3 regions of the Geobacillus sp. Y412MC52 genome follow, and region 3 is predicted to be linked to each of the others. Evidence: riboswitches for the same ligand, from Rfam matches in the RefSeq annotation. Region 3 holds a riboswitch; each other region holds the start of a gene.
The links. Region 3 has a riboswitch for cobalamin ahead of GYMC52_RS11380 (ABC transporter substrate-binding protein). Riboswitches for the same ligand answer to the same signal wherever they lie in the genome.
Positions count from the first base shown of each region.

Region 1 (8,013 bases), 520 kb from region 3:
CCGCTTCTTCATAGCTGTCGACAAATGTCACCTTCTCGGATGAAAACGAAGACGCCTGCCGCTCGTAGCGAATGTAGGGCAACCCGGCGTCTGCTGCCGCTTGCATGGCGTTTTTTGACGCCTCTTCAGCAAATGGATGGCTCGCGTCCACAATCGCTTTGGCCCCCTCGGCTTTGGCCAGATCGGCAAGCTGGGACGCATCCAAGCGGCCGACATAGGCGCGAATGCCGGCCGATCGGAGCTGTTCGGCCGCGTGATCGGTGACGACCGTCGCGGTTACGTTATAGCCGGCTTGTTGGATCATCACCGCCAATTCGCGGGCATCGCTTGTTCCAGCTAACAATAAAATCATCGGACGCTTCCTCCTTCAATGATGGTGATGATGATGGTGATGATGGGCGGCGTGCAGCCGATATTGACAGATGTCGCAATTCATCGCCACCGTTTGGCCGAGCACCTCGTTGAGGCGGTCAAGCACGATCTCCTCAAGCTTCGGATGAAATCCAAAATAGCCGGCAAGCGCAAACGAGATATGCGAGTGCTCAGCTTGGTATTGCGCCACTTGCTGCTCAAGCCGCTTAATCAGGATGCCGGTGAATAAAAAATACGGAAGAACAACGATCCTCCTAGCTCCGAGCATGAGACAGCGGCGGACAGCGTCATCAAGCGACGGCGTCGTCACGCCCATAAACGCCGGCTCGATGAGCGCATAGCCGGTCTGTTCCCAAAAGAGACGGGCGATTTTATACAAGTCGCTGTTCGCATCCGGATCGCTCCCGCCACGGCCAAGCAAAATGACCGCTGTTCCGTCGTCGGGCTGCTCCGGCCGCTCGCCGATTTCTTGCAATCGTTCGCGCAAAATAGCAAATGTCTGCTCATGGACGCCGATGGGGCGGCCGTAGCGGAACACCATATGCGGATAGCGCGCTTTGGCCTCATCGATTTCCGCCGGGATATGCAGCTTCGAATGCCCGGCCGGCAATAAAATAAGCGGAATGACCGCCACTTCCATTGCCCCGGCTTCGGCGCAGCGTTCGATTCCTTCGCTGATCGACGGACGGCCAAATTCTAAAAAACTTGTTTCAATATGAAACGAATCGCGCAAACGCGGCCGCAGGCGGTCGACAAACTGCCGCACTTGCTCGTTCCCTTCCGGGTCGCGGCTGCCATGGCCGACAAACAAAATGGATCTCATGTTCGTTCTCCCTCTCTTTCGTGTCGCTCAATCTGACGGTTACTCGCCGCATGCCGGCGTTTCGATCATCGCCGCCGTCTTGGCTTCTTCATGCGAAAAACGGCCGATTTGTTTCACGCGGGCAAAAAATTTATGAAACCGTTCGTTCGGATGAGCGTGTTCTTTGTACTGCGCGATGATGTCCGCCACAACCGCCACAATCTCTTCCGGCGGAATGCCTTCCGCTACGAGCCGGCCGGGATGGGCGTTGCGGCCGACCGTTTTCCCGCCCAAAAACAAGTCAAACTTCCCTTTCCGGTACACAAGCCCAATGTCTTCGCGCACCGCGCCGTAGCACGCCATCCCGCAGCCGTTGATGCCAAGCTTCAACTTTTTTGGCAGCGCCATGCCCCCAAATCGCCGCGCCAATTCCTCTGCATATGGAATAGCGTCTTTTTTCTCCCCATCGCAAAAATCACATGCCTTCACCGTCAGCACATCACCGACCGGCATCACGATCAGCCCGGCGTCAACGAGACGCGCCACAAGCCCATCTGGGTCCTCTGTCAACCGTTCGATTTTCATATAATGATCCGGTGTGTAGGTCATTTTTCCATCCATCCCTACCACTTCCGCAAGCACGATGAGCTGTTCCGGGGTGAACTGTTTATTGGCCACGCCCGGGCTCACCGCCGCTTCCAACAACACGGCCGCCGTCTTTCTTGTTTTCCGTCTCTCTAAAGCGGCCAGCGCGTCTTCAGCTGTTTCTTTCACCCGTTTTGGCGCGGCGGTCGGCTGCCGTTCCGCTGTTTTTGCCAGCGGCGCGGCAAGCGTCGGCAAAACGGCAGCCGGCGGCGTTGGCTCGGCCTCCTTCGTGGCCGCGGCAACAGACGACGGTCGAACCGCGGTGGCCAAGGCGGTGAAAGCACGATCCTTCTGGTTGTCCCCGGCGAGGACAGCCGCTTCGGACGTCCCTGATGCCCCCGTGCTTCCTTCGTCCTCATCTTCCAGCGGTTTCGTCTGGTCAAGCGCCCACGGCTCCGCTTCTTTGCGCAGCCGTTCATGCGGTTTAAGCGGCTGGACGGCGGCTGCTAGTTGATACTTGCGCTGGTAGCCTCGCGGCGTGATCATCACGCCGTCATGGACGAATGTCGTTGAGTTGCCGATAATCACCGTCGTCAACATGCCGATCTCATGGTCAAGCATATGCGCCAAGTCGGTGAGAACGATATGCTGCCGCTCGCGGTACGCGCTTTTTACCAGACCGACCGGGGTTTCCGGAGACCGATGGCGGAGCAGGATGCGCTGTGCTTCCACAATCTGTCTAGTGCGCCGTCCGCTTTTCGGGTTGTAAAGCGCGATGACAAAATCGGCCGCGGCGGCGGCGTCAATCCGCTTTTCAATCAGCTCCCACGGCGTCAAATGGTCGCTCAAGCTGATCGTACACGCATCGTGCATAATCGGTGCGCCAAGCAGCGCGGCGCACGAATGGATCGCGGAAATGCCGGGGATGACTTCGACTTCAATCGAGCTGTCTTTCGTCCACCCTTTTTCGATCAGCACTTCATACACGAGCCCGGCCATGCCGTACAACCCGGCGTCACCGCTTGAAATGACGGCGACCGTTTTGCCGCGCTCCGCCCATTTCACCGCCGCTTGGGCGCGGCTCACTTCTTCCGTCATGCCAGTGCTGATGATTTCCTTTCCGACAATCAGATCGCGCACAAGTTCGATGTACGTTTTGTAGCCAATGATGACGTCGCTTTCTTCAATCGCTTCCCGAGCCCGTTTCGTCATATGGTCGACGCTTCCCGGGCCAAAGCCGACAATGAGCAGTTTGCCGTTCATCATCATTCCCTCCTTTGCTGATTGAGGAAAAAAGTTCACTTTTCACCAATTAATCCCCTAGAGCCCCAAACCTTCTGCAACGGTTTCGGCGCGGATCCCTCCCCATTTATTGGGCAAGGCATCGGGGCACGGTCTTTTCCTCCGGCCGCCACGCTTGCCAAAGCCGCACAAACAGCGGAACATCCAAACGAACATCCAAAAGCCGTTGGCGATCGGCGAACACGTCCTCCGGCGCCCCTTGCATCACGATGCGCCCTTCGTGCATGACGGCGACGACATCCGCCCACTGCCAGACAAAATCCATATCATGCGTGGCAATTAACACGGTCGTCCCCGCTCGATGAATCGCCTCGATTTGCTCAAGAAACTGCTTTGTCTGGTGCTGATCCAAGTAGGCGGTCGGCTCGTCAAGCACGAGCAAATCCGGCTTCGTCGCCATGGCGCAGCAAAGCGTCAGCCATTTTTTCTGCCCGAGGCTGAGTTGGTGGGTCGGACGGTCCAACCAGGAATGGAGCTTGTATTCTTCTACAATCGAGGCGAGCGCTTCTCCCATTTTGTCCATATCCATTCCAGCATGGGCGAGGCTGATCGCCAATTCATCGCGCACGAGCGGCGCAAGAATTTGATGCTCCGGATTTTGAAAGACGATGCCGACTTCACGCCTCCATTGCGCCCAATCGGCGCCGCGTTCATACATGTTGCGCCCTTTCCAATACACCGTTCCTTCTTGCGCCCGCAATAGCCCATTCAAATGAAGAAACAGCGTCGTTTTGCCGCATCCGTTTGGCCCAATGAGCACACATTTTTTTCGCTCCACAATCTCCCAATCAACCCCATTGAGCACATCGCGTGTCGAATCATATGCATACCGCACTTGTTCCATCCGCAACAGCAAATCTCTCTCATCCTTTCCACCATTCCAAACCGAGCAACAGCATCACCATCACGACGCCGGCTGTGATGTCGGCAAGGTGCATATTCGTTTTCAGCGGTTGATGTGTATACACAACCGAAGTCATTCCCCCACGGGCAGCAAGCGAACGGCTGAACGCTTCATACGATTGCCACGCTTTTATCCATAATTGATACATGAGCATCCCCCCGTGCCGCCAATGCGTTCCCCCATTGCGGGCACGCAACGCCAACATCAGCTCAGCCGCCGCCTGCTCCAATAAAAAGATGAAGCGATACATGAGAAAACAAAGTTCAACCAACGCTGCCGGGAGACGCATCCTCCGCAGCACGGCAAACAACTCCGGCGCCGGGGTCGTAATGAGCACAAAAAACAGACAAGACCATGCGGCCAGTGAACGAATGGCCAGCTGAGCAGCTGGTTGCAGCTGACTGTCAACGATCGAGAACTGAAAGGGAAAGGACACAGACACGACCAACGTCAACAGGCTAAGCCCTAAAAAGATGCAGGCGGCCAACATCGCTTTTCCATACAAGGAAAACGGCACCCCCGCACGGCCGATAATCCAGTACGCCATCCCGCCAAGCACGAGCCATTGCTCGCGCCAGCCGCCGATCATGACGACAAAAAGCATGGCGAGAGCCATCAGTAATTTCCATTCCGCCCGCCATGTGCGAAGCCGGTTGTCATACGCCCAACGATCAAACTCGCGAATCATGGCTGTTCTCCCGCTCCGACCGCCCTTTGTACAACCCAACGACATAGCCAATCACGCCAGCGCCAAGCGCGGCTTGCAACGAGAACAACAGCGTTTCGACTTCGCCGCCCGGCAGGGTAAAAATCGATTCAAACCACGGACGATAATGCGGGTTGATCGCTTGAATGGCTTTTTCGGCTTGGTCGTCCGTTCCGCCGAACGCTGACCCGCGCGCCCACCAAAGCGGCACTACGATCGACAAAGCGGCAAGCAATAACAACAAACGATTTTTCTTCATGTCCTCATGCCCCCTTTTCCTTTTGGAACAACGGAGAGGCTTGATACGAAGCAAGCCAGTTCCAGACGATCACCGTTAAAATGCCCTCGGTTACCGCCAGCGGCACTTGAGTGATAGCAAAAATGCCAGCAAATTTCCCAAACGAAGCCATCACCCCGCCATCAGGCGCCGGAAACGCCAAAGCAAGCTGCAGCGAGGTCGTGACATACGTTACCAAGTCAGATAAGCAAGCAGCAAGAAACAACGAGACTCGCTGGGACAACAAGCTTTTCCGTCCCAACCGATAAATGATATAAGCGACAAACGGTCCAACGACCGCCATTGACATGGCATTGGCTCCTAATGTCGTCAATCCTCCATGAGCGAGCAGTAGCGCTTGAAAAAGAAGGACAATCGTGCCGATTACCACCATCACCCACGGTCCAAACAAAACGGAGCCAAATCCGATCCCAGTCGGATGAGAGCTGCTGCCGGTGACCGATGGGATTTTGAGCGCCGATAGCACAAATGTAAACGCACCAGCCAGCGCCATAAGAAGCTTTTGTTCCGGATGTTGTTTCAAGGTGCGGACAAGCCGGCGCAAGCCAAGCACGAAAAACGGCAAAAACAACAGCCACCAAAAGAGCGCCCATCTGACTGGCAGAAAGCCTTCCATAATGTGCATGGCATATGCTTCCTGTTCACTGGTCATCCAAAAATACGCGACGAATAAAGCGACGATGCTGCTCCACCGGATGATCTTTTTCATTTATCCGCTCGCTCCTTTCTCGACATGTTCGGTTTTTCGTTTTCCGCTTGGCGCCTCTCGTTCACCGTCTGGCGTCAACACCAACGCGTCTTCGTATTCATACGTCGCCCACGCGCGAAGCGGCTCGCCGTTTTGCAAATGGCGTTGGACGACCTCTTTTGCCTTCTCCGGTGTCATCAACCGGTACCAGACGCCATCCGGGTAGACGATCATCACACACGCATCTTGACAGCGTCCGTTGCAGCGCGTCCTTGTTGTATGGACAGCGTCGTCAAGCCCAAGGCGGGCGATCTCCTCACGCACCGCGGTTGTCACGTCATCCCCTCCATGGCGAAGGCACGTCCCTCCGTTGCAAATGAGCACATGATGCTTCATTCCCCGCAAATCCCACGTCGCCACCAAATCCCCCCTTTTGCTAGAATGGTAGAATGAAATGCGGCAGACGGACGGTTTTTCGACAAAAGAAAAAGCACCTCTACAGCAGAGGTGCAGAAAAATGTATACGAAAGGCGTAAACGGCCCAAACAGGGCCCCTGAAGCCGTCATTCTCCCGCACGTCTGCCTATAGTCCCGTAGGCATCCGTCCGATCCAAACAAGGCAGGTCTCCTGACTTAGGATCATCGCTTGGCGGCGTCTTCCCGAAGCATCCTTCAGTGACTTGTTGCCGCAAAGCTCCCCATCACAGTGGCGGGCACCGTGCCGGATTTTCACCGGGCTTCCCTTTTCACCCAAGCCCTTAAGCAGGCTTAGGCACCTTGTTTGTTTCTCGCCTATTGATCTTGTCATGGAACAAGCATCCGTTTTCATCGTAGTACAACTTGATGGCGGCCGTCAACCGTTTTTTGCCGACAAATCTTTGTTGGCGACGACAACGCCGTCCGCATCGGCGTACACGTACGCCCCTGGCTCCCAGCGGACGCCGCCAAACTCGAGCGCAACGTCGCGAGAGCCTTTTCCCTCTTTTTTGCTTTTCACCGGGCATGTGCCGATCGCCATCACTCCAATCGGCATGGCGCCAATTTCCGCTGAATCGCGGATGCAGCCGTGGATGATGACGCCAGCAAGCCCCCTCTCGCAGGCGATTTGCGCCAACCGGTCGCCTAATAACGCCACGCGGCGCGAGCCTTTTCCATCAACCACGAGCACCGTACCCGGCGGCACCGTCTCGAGCGCTTCACGGACAAGGACGTTGTCTTCAAACACATCGACCGTCGCGATCGGCCCGGAAAACATCCGTTTTCCGCCGTACGATTGGAACGGCAACTCGCATACTTGCAACTCGTCTAAAAATTGATCGCATAAATCGGCTGTTTTCATTGTCGCTCTCCCCTTTCATGTTTTGCATTCGCCGTCATTCGCCAAAATCCTTCTGCCTCAGCAGTTTTTTGTCGACGATCTTTCATTCGAACGACTGACACGAACGCGGCGATGTGAACCAAACCATTGTGTGGCCGTCAATCGCTTCGATGTATTCCACCGCTCGCATTGAAACTATAAAAAACGGCCCCGCGCCGATATATGGCGGAGACCGTTTTCACCGGCCCAAAGCCCCTCCGGTTTGACCAGACGTTCAGCTGGGCTATATAGATGCAACGAAATCGTTTAACATATCCTTGACGGAAAAGTGGCTCATCCATTTTTGACTGTCGAAGGCAAGCCACAGGCTTGCCTCCGTCACGCTAAGGCGTGACGGAAGACCGAACAACGACTCGCTTCACAGACCCATTCATGGGTCTGGAAGCGGTGTTGTTCGGTCACTCGACAGTCGGATGAAATGACCGGTAAAAACGAAAAATGTTAAAGCTTTAAATTGCATCTATATAGCTGGATTCGAACCAGCGCATCACGGAGTCAAAGTCCGTTGCCTTACCGCTTGGCTATAGCCCAACGTTTTGTTGTCGTTTACAGTATGCGGCATGATAACGCACTTTATGCATCAAACTGAATATCCCTTTGCTTGATGTGCGAAACTATCGGTACAAGCATCCTTTCCCCACTATATCACCTCGTTTTTCCCTCGCACTTGTTTTCCCGATATGATACTGGAAGGGGAGAGATGTATATGCGCCGGATCACGGTTTTTCGCTTCTATCTTTGCACATTGTTTTTGTTATCGTCGCCGATCGTCTTAGCGGCCGCGGCTGCCTGGCAGCCATCCAGCCAGCCGAAAACCGCCGTCATCGCCCACCGCGGCGCGTCCGGATACGCGCCGGAGCATACGCTCTCATCCTACCGCCTTGCCGCCCGCATGCAGGCGGACTATATCGAAGTCGATGTGCGCGCAGCCAAAGACGGGAAGCTCGTTGCTCTGCATGATGCGACGCTCGCCCGGAC
Region 1 is NC_014915.1:1,787,668-1,795,680, forward strand. It holds gene cobK (precorrin-6A reductase) at 1-352, opposite strand, end outside; gene GYMC52_RS08910 (sirohydrochlorin chelatase) at 368-1,195, opposite strand; gene cobJ (precorrin-3B C(17)-methyltransferase) at 1,235-3,022, opposite strand; gene GYMC52_RS08920 (energy-coupling factor ABC transporter ATP-binding protein) at 3,129-3,917, opposite strand; gene GYMC52_RS08925 (energy-coupling factor transporter transmembrane component T family protein) at 3,925-4,653, opposite strand; gene GYMC52_RS08930 (energy-coupling factor ABC transporter substrate-binding protein) at 4,637-4,930, opposite strand; gene GYMC52_RS08935 (energy-coupling factor ABC transporter permease) at 4,935-5,678, opposite strand; gene GYMC52_RS08940 ((2Fe-2S) ferredoxin domain-containing protein) at 5,679-6,077, opposite strand; cobalamin riboswitch at 6,259-6,452, opposite strand; gene rraA (ribonuclease E activity regulator RraA) at 6,511-6,996, opposite strand; tRNA gene GYMC52_RS08950 (tRNA-Gln) at 7,494-7,561, opposite strand; gene GYMC52_RS08955 (glycerophosphodiester phosphodiesterase family protein) at 7,742-8,013, shown strand, end outside.
Region 1: another riboswitch for cobalamin. It lies ahead of GYMC52_RS08940 ((2Fe-2S) ferredoxin domain-containing protein); the one in region 3 lies ahead of GYMC52_RS11380 (ABC transporter substrate-binding protein).

Region 2 (8,013 bases), 1.4 Mb from region 3:
CCTTTTCTCTTCCCCATTGTATAATGCAGCGAGAATCCCTCCGTTAATCATGTTTTCCGGTAAAAAACCGCGTTGGACGATGCCCCAACGCGGTTTTCCTTACAGCTCATCAAACCCATTATCCACTTGCACTTTCGTATATTGGCGCGGTTTTTGCTCGAAGAAGTCTGATTTGCCGAGGTCGACTTCTTCATACGCTTTAATCCAGCGGAGCGGGTTCGTCCGATAGCCGTCAAACGGGCGGTCAAAACCGAGCTGATGAGCGCGGACGTTGGCGTAAAACTTAATGTACGCTTCCAAATCAGCCAAGTCGATGCCATCGATGTCATTCCCGATGATTTCCCCGGCCCATTCGATTTCCAGCTCAGCCGCTTTCGTAAACGTTTCACGGACAAAATCGGAAAGCTCCGGCGTCCGATACTCCGGGTATTCGTTCAACACTTCTTTGAAAATTTTCGCAAACAAATCAACATGAATGTGCTCGTCGCGGTTGATGTAATTGATCATCGTGCTCGTCGCCACCATTTTTTGCTGGCGCGCGAGGTTGTAGAAAAAGGCGAACCCCGAGTAGAAAAACAATCCTTCTAAAATGACGTCAAAGACGATCGACCGCAGCAAATGTTCCACGTTCGGCTCTTCGGCAAACGCCTTGTAGCCGTTCGTCACAAAATCGTTCCGCTTGCGCAGCGTCGGTTCGTTCCGCCAAAAGTCGAATACTTCATCTTGCTTCGCTTTCGGCACAAGGCTCGAGAGCACGTACGAATAGGAATGGTTGTGAATGACTTCCTGCTGGGCGAGCATGATCATGAGCGCATTGATGCTCGGGTCCGTAATGTAATCAGCGACGCGCCCAGCGTAGTCGGTTTGGATGCTGTCAAGCAGCGCCAAGAGTCCGATGATTTTCAAAAACGCATCCTGCTCGCGGTCGGTCAGCTGCGGAAACTGCTTCACATCTTGCGACATATTGATTTCAAACGGCGTCCAAAAGTTGGCGAGCATTCGCTTATATTTCGCATACGCCCATGGGTAGGCGATATCGTCCCAGTTCAACACATTCGAGCAACGGCCGTTGATGATGCCCGTCGAACGGTTCGGCGCCTCTGGATCCATAATCGGCCGTTTGACTAAGCTGATCGTCATTGTGTCGATTCCTTCCTTTCTCTTTCAAGTATCGTGATGCGCGACCAACCGCGGACGCCCCTCCCGCACAAGGAAGGGAAAGCCCGACCAAAGGCGTTTGTTGCGCCCCATGGTCAGCTCGCGCAAGAATCGCACTCGTCGATCGTCCCCGATGTCGAACGCACGTAATACGTCGTTTTCAACCCCGACTTCCACGCCGTCAAATGCAAATCGAGCAGCTCTTTTGCCTTAATCGTGTTCATGACGTAGAAGTTAAAGGAGATGGCTTGGTCGATATGGCGCTGGCGGGCGGCGTTTTGCTTGATGCTCCAACGTTGGTCGATATGGTACGCCGATTTGTAATACCATGTCGTCTGTTCGTTTAAATCCGGCACCGTAACGGGAATCTTATAATCTTTCTTTTCCTCGGCGTATACTTTTAAGAAAATGGGATCAATGCTCGCCGTGCTGCCAGCGATGATCGACGTCGATGCGTTCGGGGCGATGGCCATGATATAGCCGTTGCGCATCCCGTAGCGGGCCACATCTTGCTTCAGCCGATCCCAATCGAGTTCACCGTGGCTTTCGTAGCCGCGCCGCTCAAAATAAGCGCCCGTCTGCCAGTCCGATCCCGGAAACGCCGGGTAGCTCCCTTTCTCTTTGGCGAGCTCCATGCTCGCTTGAATCGCCAAATACGCGATCGTTTCATACAGCTCGTCGGCATAGCGGACCGCTTCCTCCGACTCCCAGCGAATGCCTTTTAACGCCAAAAGATGATGCCAGCCAAAGGTGCCAAGCCCGACAGCGCGGTATTTTTCGTTCGTCAGGCCGGCCTGCAGCACCGGAATATTGTTTAAATCAATGACATTATCGAGCATCCGCATTTGAATCGGGATGAGCCGCGCCAAAACCCCATCGGTCACCGCCCGCGCCAAGTTGATCGACGATAAATTGCAGACGACAAAATCGCCTGGTATTTTTTCAATGATGATCATCCCGTCTTTTACATATTGCCGCTTCATCACGGTTGGGCTTTGGTTTTGCGCGATTTCCGTGCAAAGGTTGCTGCAGTAGATCATCCCGAGATGGCGATTCGGATTTTGCCGGTTCACTTCATCGCGGTAAAACATAAACGGCGTCCCCGACTCGAGCTGGCTGCGCATGATGCTTTTCATCACTTCGATCGCCGGCACTTTTTCTTTCGACAGCCTTGATTCGTTGACGCATTGCCAGTATTTCTCGCGGAAACTCCCGCACCCTTTTTCCTCATCATAAAAATCTTCCAAGCTAAACCCCATCACCTTCCGCACTTCATGCGGATCAAACAAATACCAGTCGCCGCGCTGTTCGACTTGCTCCATGAACAAATCAGGGATGCAAACGCCGGTGAACAAATCATGCGTCCGCAGCCGTTCGTCACCGTTGTTGAGCCGCGCATCGAGAAACGCAAAAATGTCTTTATGCCATACATCCAAATAGACGGAAATGGCCCCTTTTCGCTGTCCCAACTGATCGACGCTCACCGCTGTATTGTTCAACTGCTTCATCCACGGGATGACGCCGGAGGAGACCCCTTTAAACCCTTTGATGTCGCTGCCGCGCGAACGGATTTTGCCTAAATAGACGCCGATGCCGCCGCCCGATTTCGACAAATTGGCGATGTCGGTGTTGCTGTCATAAATCCCTTGCAAGCTGTCATCGACCGTGTCGACAAAGCAGCTCGACAGCTGGCCGTATGACTTCCCGGCATTGGCAAGCGTCGGCGTCGCCACGGTCATGTATAAGTTGCTTAACGCCCAATACGCTTCCTTCACGAGCTCAAGGCGCCGCTTGGGTGGTTCATTCACCATTAGCGTCATGGCGATGACCAAAAACCTCTCCTGCGGCAATTCATACAGCCGCCGCTCATAATCGCGGGCCAAATACCGGTCAGCGAGCGTGCGCAGCCCGATGTACGTAAACAGCTTGTCCTTCTCCGGATCAAGAAACGCACCGATGGCATCAATTTCTTCTTTCGTATAACGTTCAAGCAGCAGCGGACTGTACACCCCTTGTTCTGTCAGCGCAACAAGCAGCGAGTAGAAATCGCCATACCGCTCGCGCTCGTCATACCCACGCTGCCGCGCCGCTTCACGGTACAATTGCCGCAAATACAGCCGGGCGCACACAAATGTCCAGTCCGGCTCATCTTCATCAATGTAAGAAAGTCCTTCCAAAATAGCCGTTTGGTGCAGCTGTTCTACCGTGACGGACTCCTTTCGACTGAGAAGCTGCCAAACACGCTCGACGTATTCATCAAGCGACAGACGGCCGAATCCAGCGGCGGCTTGCCCAATCAGCGACGCAAACTCTTCACGTGAAAAAGAAACCGGCTTCCCTTGGTCATCGATGATGATCATTTTCGTCAATGCGGTCATTCGTTTCCCCACTCCTTCAATAAAAAATCCGCTCGGGCAGGCGAGCGGATGAAACGACAGACGGAAAAAAGGCATACGAAACCCTTTTTCTTTTCCCCTATCGTTTCATCTTCTCACACCCCGAAGAACATGAAACGTTCCAAGCAAGGCAGGTCTCCTGACTCGTGCATCGTCCTACTTTGGGGCCTTCCCAGCGGCGCGCCGAATGGCTCTTGCCGCCAGTGGCCATCCCATTTCGTCCGCACATACAGTTGCGGGGGCAGTTCCGGATTCACACCGGATTCCCTATTAAGTCCTGATGGACACCATTGCTTGGCAGAACGATATGTAGTTGTACAACAAGACTTCAAAACCAATATATAGTATTTAGCATCCTGATGGAACAAGCATATACCAAAACCGGGAAAATTGCAAGAGTGAGCGAATCAAATTTTCTCTTCCACTAAAAATCGTTCCTTGTTCATATTTCGTTCATAAAAACTTGCTACGATTCACCATGTACGAATCATATGAAGGAGGGGACGCAAAATGGGATTCAAACGCCCAATCTCAACCGCCCATCAAGAGTGGGCAGTGGAAGCGCATGGATTGGTAAAAACATTCGGTAACCATCGGGCCGTGGACGGCCTCGATTTATACGTGCGCGCAGGCGCCATCTATGGCGTGCTTGGCCCCAATGGAGCCGGCAAGACAACGACGATCCGAATGTTAGCAACGTTATTGCGCCCGGACGCTGGTTCCGCCAAAATTTTTGGGTATGATGTCGTCAAACAACCGCAAATCGTCCGGCAATTGATCGGTGTCACCGGCCAATACGCATCCGTCGACGAAACGCTAAGCGCGACAGAGAATCTAATGATCTTTTCTAGGCTTCTCGGTCTGAGCCGGGCAGAAGCACGGCGGAAAACAAGCGAATTATTGGAGGAATTTGGTTTGACGGAAGCGGCTAAACGCCCATTGAAACATTTCTCCGGCGGTATGCGCCGGCGTCTGGATCTCGCCGCCAGCCTCATTGCCCAGCCGCCGCTCATTTTTCTTGACGAACCAACCACTGGGCTCGATCCGCGCACGCGCAATCAAATGTGGGAAACGATCCGGCGCTTGGTGAACATGGGGACAACCGTGCTGTTGACGACCCAATATTTGCAAGAAGCGGACGAATTGGCAGACCGAATCGCTGTGATTGATCATGGCCGGGTCGTCGCCGAAGGGACACCCGATGAACTCAAGGCGTCTGTCGGTCAGTCGTCATTGCAAGTCAAGCTGCAGCATCCTGAGGAGATCGAAACGGCAAGGCGCATCATTGAACGCGTTCTCCGTGTCCGGTCGACGGTGTCCTTGGAAACCGGGAACATCACGGCGCCGATGGCCGATGCAGACCATGTGACGGACTTGCTTGTCGCTTTGCGTCAAGAGGGCATCCGCTTAGCCGAGTTAAGTGTGCAAAAACCGACCCTTGATGAAGTCTTTCTGACCATTACCGGCCATGGAGTGGAAAAAAACGCAGAGGAATCCAACATTGTAAGGGAGGGAACGATGGGATGAAACACATGTCTCCACAATCAGCCGCCCATCGCCAACTGAAAAACCGGGCAAGCGTTTCCCAAGCCGTAAGCAACTCCTTGACGATGGCCTATCGCAGTTTGCTGAAGGTGCGGCGCACGCCAGAACAATTATTTGACGTCACCTTCCAGCCGATCCTATTCACTCTGATGTTTACCTACATCTTTGGCGGAGCCATCGCGGGAAATGTGCATGACTACTTGCCGATGATCGTTCCCGGCATTCTGATCCAGACGTTGATCGGGGCTTCCGTCGCCTCGGGGGTTCAACTTCGCGATGATATGGACAAGGGCGTATTCGACCGTTTTAAATCGCTGCCGATCGCCCGCATCGCTCCGTTGGCAGGGGGGTTGGTGGCCGATACAGTCCGGTACGCCATCGCCACCGTGCTGACGTTCGCCATGGGATTTCTCATCGGCTACCGCCCGGAAGGAGGCATCGCCAGTATGGCGTTTGCGGGCGTTTTCGCCATCGGGTGCGCGTGGGCCGTCAGCTGGATCTTTGCCTTCTGCGGCGTCATTGCGCGTCATGCGGCCGCCGTACAGGGGATCTCCATGATGGCGCTGTTTCCGCTTATGTTTGTCTCGAATGCGTTCGTGCCGATCAAGACGATGCCCGATTGGTTGCAATGGGTTGCCAAAGTCAATCCCATTTCCCATATGATCGCGGCCGTCCGCGAGTTGACGAATCACGGAACAATTGGCACCGATTTCGTCGTCTCCTTGCTCGGCGCGGCAGCGATTGTCGCGATCTTTGCGCCAATCACGGTTCGTGTCTATATGCGCCGTGCATAACACTCAGGATGTCCGATGGGCATCCCCGTTCTTCTAATGAACATCAAGAACCAACAAAATAGATTCGTTCACGATCCACAGTCAAGACGAAATCATAAACAGATTTGCTTCCGCATTGACGGAGGCCGAGCGAAAGCGGCACAATGAAAATAGAACAAATGGAAAAGAAAGGGGATGGAAATGGCACGAATTTTAGTCGTCGATGATGATGCTCATATTCGCGAACTCGTCAGCCACTTTTTAAGCTTGGAAGGATTTACAATCCACGAGGCGGCTAACGGAAAAGAGGCGCTTGATGTGCTGGAAACGGTGAAAGTGGATTTGGTCATTATGGATATTATGATGCCGGAAATGGACGGATGGGAGCTATGCCGCGAACTGCGCGACTATGACGATGTGCCGATTTTGATGTTGACGGCCAAAGGGGAAACGAAACAAAAAGTGAAGGGATTCGAGCTTGGGGCGGACGATTATCTCGTCAAACCGTTCGACCCGCTTGAACTCGTCGCCCGGGTCAAAGCATTGCTCAAACGGTATCGAATCACCACCTCGCAAATCGTGCAAATCGGCCATTTATCGTTAAACCGCAAGACGTACGAATGCCGTTTGGGAGACCAAGAGATCACCTTACCGCCGAAAGAATTCGAACTGCTTTTTAAGTTGGCCAGCTATCCGGGCAAAACGTTTACGCGCGACGAGTTGATTGAACAGATCTGGGGCTACGATTATGAAGGAGATGAACGAACGGTGGACGTGCATATCAAACGGCTGCGCGAACGGTTTGCCCAACCGGATTCCCCATTTTCCATCCGCACAATTCGTGGACTCGGCTATCGGCTGGAGGCATGTCAATGAAACGATTGCGATTTGTGCTCAAATCCGTCTTGACAGTCATCGCTGTCATGACCATCATCAGCCTTTTTTGGACTGCGGCGTATTTCATCACGGAAGCGATCTACACCCGATTCGCTTGGCGGCCGCAGCCGCTCGTCCGGCAAATCATTACATCGATTTTCGGCTTCTTCTTATTTGGGATCAGCATGAGCGCGATCAGTCCTTTTCTGCGAAAGCGTGAAAAAATGTTATGGCAGCACTTGATGGACGCCCTCAATCGAATCGCCAAAGGCGATTTTCGCGTCAATCTCCGCGTTGACTGGGGGGAACGAAATCATTGGTTTGGCGAACTCGTGACACGCATTAACGACATGGCCGCAAATTTGCAAGCTATGGAAGAGATGCGGCAAGAATTTATTTCCAACGTTTCTCATGAAATCGGCTCTCCGCTCACATCGATCCGCGGGTTTGCCCGGGCGCTGAAAAACGAGAACCTAAGCCGTGAGCAGCGGATGCATTATCTCGACATTATTGAAACGGAGTGCGTCCGGATGTCGAAGTTAAGCGAGAATTTGTTGCGGTTGGCGATGTTAGACTCCGATCGCCACCCGTTTCATCCCACATCCTATCGCTTGGACACGCAGCTGCAAACGCTCATTCTTCACTGCGAGCCGCAGTGGGCGGAAAAAGAATTGGACATGTGTGTCATGCTTGAAAAAGTCGTCATTACGGCCTATGAGGATTTGCTCAGTCAAGTGTGGCTGAACTTGATCCATAATGCGATCAAATTTACACCGAAAGGAGGAACGATCACCATCCAGCTGCAGCGCCGCGGCGAACAAGCCATCATCACCTTCTCCGACACAGGACCGGGAATTAGCGAACACGACCAGCCCCGCATTTTTGAACGGTTTTATAAAGCCGACAAATCCCGCCATCGCGCCGCAGGCGGCAGCGGGCTCGGCTTGTCGATCGCCAAAAAGATTGTCGATATCCATCATGGAACCATCTCCGTTCAGAGCCAGCCGGGAGAAGGAGCGACCTTTATAGTGGAACTCCCCATTCAAGGTCCATCTTCTTAGCCTTCTCCATTCCCTATGGCCAAAACAAATGAGCAGTATGTTCTCCGTTCGGTGAAACACAAATTTCGCGTCATCGCTCTCGTCATCTAGAAAGCTGGTGATGGAATAGAAAACTTGGTTGGGCAGGGGGATTTCTAAAATTAAGAAACCTTATGTAATCGTTTTTTGTCTGAACAGAAAAACAGACAATGCCCAAGGGAATCA
Region 2 is NC_014915.1:858,730-866,742, reverse strand. It holds gene GYMC52_RS04395 (ribonucleotide-diphosphate reductase subunit beta) at 100-1,140, opposite strand; gene GYMC52_RS04390 (ribonucleoside-diphosphate reductase subunit alpha) at 1,254-3,611, opposite strand; cobalamin riboswitch at 3,667-3,862, opposite strand; gene GYMC52_RS04385 (ATP-binding cassette domain-containing protein) at 4,065-5,081, shown strand; gene GYMC52_RS04380 (ABC transporter permease) at 5,078-5,893, shown strand; gene GYMC52_RS04375 (response regulator transcription factor) at 6,074-6,748, shown strand; gene GYMC52_RS04370 (sensor histidine kinase) at 6,745-7,809, shown strand.
Region 2: another riboswitch for cobalamin. It lies ahead of GYMC52_RS04390 (ribonucleoside-diphosphate reductase subunit alpha); the one in region 3 lies ahead of GYMC52_RS11380 (ABC transporter substrate-binding protein).

Region 3 (8,013 bases):
ATGCAGTTTGTGCTCCATGGCGGCTGATGCGTTTTCAGCGAAGCGATCACCGCCTCGTCGGCAGCGACATAACCAAGGCGCGCGCCGGCCAGATGATGGATTTTCGTCAACGATCGAAGCACAATGAGGCGCGGATAGCGATCCAGCCACCGCATGGCTGTAAATCCGCCGCGCCAAAACGGATAGAACGCCTCATCCACCACGATATACGTCCCCGCTTGGTCCGCTGCAGCGACGAGCGAGCGGAGATCACGCTCCGGCATCACGGTTCCGGTCGGATTGTTCGGATGACAGAAAAAAACCGCGTCGCATTCCGCTGCCCATACCGCCGCTTGGTCAATGTCGTACGAAAAACCGCGGTTTTCCTCTGCCAGCAAAGACTTGACTTCGCATCCGTAAGCAAGGCAGGCGCGCCGATACTCGGAAAACGTCGGCTCCAAGATGCCGACGCGCCGGCCGGCAAGCAGCGCGGCCAACAAATAAATCGCCTCCGCTGCCCCGTTCGTCACCAGCACTTGTCCGGGTCGAATCTGCTCCTGCTTGGCAACGAGCTCCCTGAGCGCCTTCGCTTCCGAATCCGGATACTCACCGGCCCAGCGAATCCATTCCTCGCCGCTCGGCCAAGCCGACGGCGGCAGTCGATATGGGTTCGTATTGACGCTGAAATCAATGTATTCGTTCGGAGGGGCCAATCCGCATTGCTCATACAACGCGCGCGGATTCGCCCCATGCGCCGGCCAACGCAACGATCATCCCCCCGATCCATAGCAGCAATAACGTAAAGGCGAGCACCGTTCTGATCATGATGCCGACCGCCTGGCGAATATGAACCGAGCGCAGCGGAACATCGGGATCGCCGAGTGTCGGCCGCTCAGAGACGACGCCGCCATATGTATTCGTCCCGCCCAGCTGCACCCCAAGCAATCCAGCCATCGCCGCCTCGGGCCAGCCGCTGTTCGGGCTTGGGTGGCGGCGGGCATCGCGAAACAATATCGACAGCGCCAAACGAAGGCGGCGGCCGCCGCAGACCAACACCATCACGAGCGCCGTCATCCGCGCCGGAATGTAGTTGAGCGCATCGTCCAGCCGGGCGGCCGCCCAGCCAAATTCGCGATACGTTTCATTTTTATAGCCGAGCATCGAATCGCACGTGTTCACTGCCCGGTACAGCATGGCAAGCGGCGCGCCGCCCAAGGCTGCGTAAAAGAGCGGAGCCGTGATGCCGTCGCTCGTATTTTCCGCCACCGTTTCGACGCAGGCGCGGGTGATGCCGGCCTCATCGAGCCGCTCGGTGTCGCGGCCAACGATCATCGACAGCGCCCGCCGCGCCTCGGGAAGATCTCCCGCTTCAAGCGGCCGGCGCACATCCTCAGCCGCTTCAGCGAGGCTTTTGGTCGCAATGGTGGTGAAAATGAGCGCCGCCTCGATCGCCACCCCCACGTATACGGACAGCGCGTAGCCCACATAAACGACCAACGCCGATACCCCGTAAACAGCGGCCAACACGACCGCCACGGCCGCCGCCCCTTTCGCCCGCCGCTTTGTTCCTTGATTCCAGCGGCGGTCAAGCCACGCAATCAGCGTTCCCATCCCGCGTACAGGGTGCGGCAGCCAGCGCGGGTCGCCAAGCAGCGCATCCAACAGCAAAGCCAACGTCATTGCCAGCAAATGCGTCATCGCCGCCCCCTCCGCCGCTTGTAGCGGTCAAGCGCCTCGATCGTCGCTTCATACACGAGCCGACCGATCGCGCGCCCGAGTTCCGTCGCCGTTCCGGCATAGGCAAACGTCCGCCCGGTTTGCGTCGCCGCCACGGCGAGCGAATCGGTCGACGTGCCGGTGGCAAGCGTCCTTGTTTCCGGGTCGCAAACGGAACGATCGGCGAGCGCTTTTACCTTCGCTTCCGTCGCCGTCATCATCGCCTGGACAAACGCCGCTTCCGTCAGCACTCCGTCAATGACAATCACCATATTGATCGTTCCCGGCCTTGCCGCAAGCGGCTTATGCTGCCACGCCCGAGCGGCATCAACCGCATTGCCGACGCCAGCGGTCGCCATGACCGCCACCGAAAACGCTTCCCCTTCTTTCTGAAGCCAAACGGCATCACGGACATCAACCGCCGTCATCATGCCGATCGTTCGTTCCGGCGAAAACCCGTGCTGCTCCAAATAGCGGCGCATGTCTCCTTCCGCATCGCCGCAATCGTAATCCAACCCGACTTGGCGGTTGACAAAATGGGTCGCCCATTGAAACCCAGCGCCGATCAATGCCGAGGACAGGACGCGAAGCGGCTGGCAGGAGGCCAGAACAGCGGCGTCATCAAGAAAGGACAAACGCAGCCCGCCGGCCGACGATTCTTCTTGTTTCCCTTTCGGCACGAACGAAAACATCGGCTTTGCCGCCGCCGGATGAGCCAGACGCACAATCGGCGCGGCAAACACTTCCTCAAGCAGCGCCGGCGTCATCACATCTGTCGGCGTTCCAAGCGCCGCTGTTTTTCCTTCTTTTAACACAAGCACCCGGTCGCAATATAAGCTAGCGACGTTCATATCGTGAAAGACGGCGACGACCGTCAAATCGCGGGAGCGGGCAGCTTCCGCGAGCCGGTCCAAAAGCCGGACTTGGCCGCTCACATCCATATGGTTCGTCGGCTCATCCAGCAAGAGCAACTGCGGCTTTTGGGCAAGCGCCCGCGCCAAATAGGCGCGCTGCCGCTCGCCGCCGCTTAGCCGCTCAAGCGGCTCATCGATTTTGTCAGCCAAGCCGACCGCACGAAGCGCTTCTTGAACCGCCGCTTCATCCTCTTTTGTCCACGTCGGAAACAAGCCGCGCTGATGGGCGTAGCGGCCGAGCGCCACCGTTTCTCTCACCGTATAGCCGGCCGCCGCCTCCGCTGTCTGCGGCAGGACGGCGGCAAACCGCGCCCATTGCTTCGCAGACAGCGCCAAAAGCGGCTGGCCATGAATCTTGATCTCACCGCTGGCAAGCGGAAGCTCTTTGCAAATGAGTTTCAGCAGCGTCGTTTTTCCGCTGCCGTTCGGCCCGACGATGCCAAAAAGCTCCCCTTTTTCCACGGAAAACGTCACACGATCAAGCACTTGCTTTGGTCCATACCGATGCGATACGGCCCGCACCTCGAGCATCATCATCCCATCTTTCGCTTCATTTTTCGGAAAAACAAGACGGCAAATAGCGGGGCGCCGATCAGCGCAGTGATGACGCCGATCGGCAGTTCGCGCGGTTCGATGATCGTCCGCGCCGCCACATCGGCAAGCACAAGAAACGCCCCGCCATACAAGAGCGACAGCGGCAAAAGCCCCCGGTAGTTTGGCCCGCACACAAGCCGAACCATATGCGGAACAACGAGCCCAACAAAACCGATCGTCCCGGACACCGACACCGCCGCGCCGGTGAGCAGCGCCGCCGCCGTCAAAATGATGACTTTTCGGCGCGTAACATCAACGCCGACATGAAGCGCCGCCGCCTCGCCAAAAGCAAACGCGTTCAACTCGCGGCCGTTGGCGAGAAGCACCGCCGCGCCGATGAGAAAAAACGGCAACAAAAGCCCGCTGTATTTCCAGCCGCGCATCGCGACGCTTCCCATCAGCCATGAGATGATTTGCCGCAATTCTTCCCCGGTCAAAGCGATCATCAGTGAAATGAACGCGCTGAAAAACGCGCCGAAGATAATGCCGGCTAAAATGATCGTCTCAACCGACAGCTGCGGCTCAACCGCGCGAGTGAACGCCAAAACGGCGACAAGCGTCGCCATGCCGCATAAAATGCTCACGATCGGCAGCGTGAACGTGCCAAAGAGCGGCCATTGCCAGCCGAGAAAGATGACGAGCACCGCCCCGACCGAGGCGCCGGACGAGACGCCGAGCGTGTACGGATCGGCGAGCGCATTTTTCAGCAACCCTTGGAACGCCGCGCCAGCCAGTGCCAATGACGCCCCGACCAAAAAAGCGAGCACGACGCGCGGCAAGCGGATCGCCATCACGATCGGCACCCAATCGGCCGGAATGTCAGACGGAAGCGGCATACCAAACCATTCGGACGCAAGAATGCGAACAATAGAAGAAAAGGGAATCGACAGCGATCCTGTCGATATCCCTACGAGCAACGATAACATGGCCGCCGTGACGGCCAATATATACATCCACGTTTTACTTGAACACATCCGGGTAAATGGCTTTGGCAAGTTCCTCGACCCCTTCGACAAGGCGCGGACCCGGGCGGCTTACTAAGTCGGTGTTGACGTCATACACCCGCTTGTTTTTCACCGCCGGCACGTCTTTCCAAGCGGCGCGCGCAAACACTTGCTTCGCTCCGCCGTATGTCGTGATGATAACGTCCGGCTTATAGGCCACTGCTTTTTCTTCCGTCACCATCGGCCAGCCTTCCAAGCTGCCGGCGACGTTTTTCGCTGAAATCACTTGAAGCATCTCATCCATAAACGTCCCTTTGCCGGCCGTATACAGCTGCGGCGGCGGCGACACTTCAATCCAGACGTTCGCTTGTTTGTCCGCCGGGATTTGTTTCGCTTTTTCTTGAATTTGCGCAAGCTTCTCTTTCATATCCTTAATCACTTGCTTCGCTTTGTCTGTCGTCCCGGTCGCTTTGCCGATCAATTCGATGGACGCATACACATCGTCGAACGACTTCGCGTCATTCACGACAAGCACGGTGATGCCGGCGTCTTTCAATTGCTTGAGGCCATCGCGCGAGTTATGGGCGCTTGACGCGTGGGCCAAGACAAGATCCGGTTTGAGCGAAATGATTTTCTCGACGTTGAATTCCATGCCGCCGATTTTCGTTTTCGTTTTGACGTCTTCCGGATAATTGTCAAAATCGCTGACGCCGACGATCTTATCGCCCAACCCCAACGCATAGGCGATTTCCGTATTGCTTGGGATGAGCGAGACGATCTTTTTCGGTTCCGCTTTGATCGTGACATCCTCGCCAAGCCCGTCTTTCACCGTCACCGGAAACGCCGCTTGTTCCGTTTTCGGTTCTTCTTTTTTCGCAGGCTCGGTGCTGCCATTCGCCCCGCCGCAGCCGACGAGCACGGCGGCCAAAAGGAAGAACACCGCCACCACCGCCGGCCATGTCCAACGTTTCATCCGTCATTCCCCCTTCAGTGATGTATGTACAATAAAAAACGCCCATTCCGCCTAAATCTGGGAATGAGCGCGAAACAGACCGCCAATGGGCACAACAATGCCCTGTACGACTGTTTCCGCGTCTCACCCCCCGAAGATTCGGAAACTGCGGCAAGCAAGGCAGGTCTACTGGCTCATGCTTCATCCTACTCTGAAGCCTTCCCGTACGGAAAACAGCGCAAGCCATCTGTCCGTACAGTGGCGATTTCATTTCGTCCGCATTGACAGTTGCGGGGACAGCTCCGGATTCCCACCGGATTCCCTATTAAGCCTTTTCGGCACCTTGCTGCGAATTGATGAATTTGTCGGATATGGACATTTTTATAATAATGCAGCGTTTAGCATTTGACAACTATGAATTTACAGCAGGTTGGAGGGAAGTCGTCACCTTCCCACTCTTGCAGACAATCGAGATGGATTCATAACCCATGTTTCATACGGAACAGAGCATTCCCTTTTCATCGCATCGAGCACCCGCGATTTCAAATGCGGCCATGTCACATATTCATCAATATTCGACTCATCGATCAACACAAACTTCGCCTTTTGAATTTCCTCAGGCTGGGGAGAAACGTTTCCTTTCACATATGTCGCTTTAAATACAATGTTTATGATATTTTTAGTTTCATTGTAATACACGCCGCTGACCCCGATGAGACGGATGTCAACGCCAGTCTCTTCATACACCTCGCGATGAACGGCCCGATCGAGCGGCTCGCCTGGTTCAACTTGTCCGCCCGGCATTTCCCACGTATCGGAGCGGTCATAGCTTTTAACAAGCAAAACCTCTCCCGTGTCATTCGTAATATAGGCTGAAACGGTGATAATGGCTTGTTGGTGTTTATCCATCAAGCTCTCCTCCTACATCGCGGAATGATCCTAGCCCTCTCCTGCAGAAAAAAAGCGGCTGCCCCATCTATACTGCCATCTTGAAAAAAATAAGGAAAGATACCTCGCCTCTGGCACGGCGTCTTTCCCCGATACAACCTTCATCTCGTCACTGTTGAATATATTTGTCAAACACAAAGCCGAAATCCTTCACCGTATAGTTCTTTTTCGCTTCCGTCAGCCAGCGAAAAGCGTATTCATTCACGGCCTGAAAATCCGCCGACACATTGGCGCCGTCGCCGCGCATGTTGGCAAACACCTTCGTTGCCAGTTCCAGACTCCGCTCAGCATAGTGGAATTTCATTTCGTTTTCATGGCAAATCTCCGCGATCGCCAGCAGCGATTTATACAAATCTTTCAATTCCTCAATATGCTTTTTATGCACATCAATGGAGTAGGAATGCGGTCCAATTTTAAATTTAATTTCCGCATCCAAATCGACCGTCCCGGCCGTTTCGAGCGATACGTCGGAAATCGGATGCTTGTAGTAATCGTAGCGGCGCAGCGTCCGTTTTTTGCTCGCGGCGCTCGTGCCGTCCAGATGAATGAGCGCGCGGTTTGTGAAGCAATATTCATCGGATTTCGACTTGATGAGAAAATAGATTTTTTCTCCATCCTCGTGCATCACATAATCATCGGCATCCACTTTGTCGTAGTCTTTCGGCTGAATGACCGAGCCGATGTCGCTTAGCCCAAGCACATCGGCGGCGACTTTTCCAAACATGCTCATGTTCCTCCGGCTCCTTCCACGTTTTATCGGCGCCCACCTATTGGCGGATGAACGGCGTTTTGCCTTAACAAGGCGCCGTACCCTCATTCTGTAATACGTCGCGATCGAAAAAATGTTTCATCGTCGGCAAAAAACGAAAGACCCAACGCCTTTTATGACGGCGTCAGGCCTTACAAGCAACTACAGTTCCCCGCTTAGACGGGAGTCTTTGTTCGTGAGTCGCAAAAAGACCAGATAAACGAGTCCAATCGCGATCCAAATCAATCCTAGCTTTTTGCTGAGCGGGTCCAGGTTCATCCATACATAGCCGATGATAACAAAACCGATGAGCGGAAACAAGAGATGATTGATATAATCGTTACTCTTTTGTTTGCGCAAGAAATAGTTCATCACTGATACATGCAAAAAGAGGAAAGCCGTCAGGGCGCCAAAGTTGACAAGCGAAGCGAGTTTATCAATTTGTGAGGCGAACACCGTCGTGACAATGAGCGAAATCACAGCGACAAGCAATGTGCTGACGTATGGCGTTTGAAATTTCGGATGCACTTTAGCCAGCACACTGGGCAGTTTACGGTCGCGACCCATGCTGTACAAAATGCGGGAGATGGCTGCCTGGGCGACGAGCGCGTTCGCGATCCCCCATGAAAGCGCAGTGGCGATGATCGTTGTCCATTTCAGCCATGGTCCTCCTGCCAGCTCCGCAATCTGATAAAACGCCACATCTGCGTTTTTAAACGTCGTATAATCAGGCCAAATGAGAGCGGCGACCCATGTTTGCACGATGAAAAGCGCACCGACAACGAGCAAAGCGAAAATGATCGCTTTGCCGATCGATGATTTCCCGTCCCTTGTTTCCTCAGCCAGCGTCGACACCGCATCAAAACCAAGGAAGCTCAAGACGGCCACCGACACCGCCCCCATCACCGTCTCCGCGCTGAAATGATTAGGATCGTACAGCGGTTTGAACGTAAACTGCGCTCCATTGACACCTTTTATAATCGCAATAATTCCTGTGATCACAAACACTGCAAGGACGATGAGCTCTAAAACAACAATCACTTTGTTCGCTTTGGCCGTCATCTCGATTCCGAGAATATTAATGATCGTATTCATGGCAATAAACAGAACGAGCCACACGTAAATCGGCACTTGCGGCACAATATCGGCTAAGGCAGCAGCGCTGACCAAATAGAGAAGAGCCGGAACGAAAATGTAATCAAGCAAAATGACCCAGCC
Region 3 is NC_014915.1:2,305,358-2,313,370, forward strand. It holds gene cobD (threonine-phosphate decarboxylase CobD) at 1-746, opposite strand, end outside; gene cbiB (adenosylcobinamide-phosphate synthase CbiB) at 703-1,677, opposite strand; gene GYMC52_RS11370 (adenosylcobinamide amidohydrolase) at 1,674-3,146, opposite strand; gene GYMC52_RS11375 (FecCD family ABC transporter permease) at 3,143-4,177, opposite strand; gene GYMC52_RS11380 (ABC transporter substrate-binding protein) at 4,164-5,120, opposite strand; cobalamin riboswitch at 5,262-5,460, opposite strand; gene GYMC52_RS11385 (NUDIX hydrolase) at 5,544-6,011, opposite strand; gene GYMC52_RS11390 (PH domain-containing protein) at 6,157-6,771, opposite strand; gene GYMC52_RS11395 (APC family permease) at 6,958-8,013, opposite strand, start outside.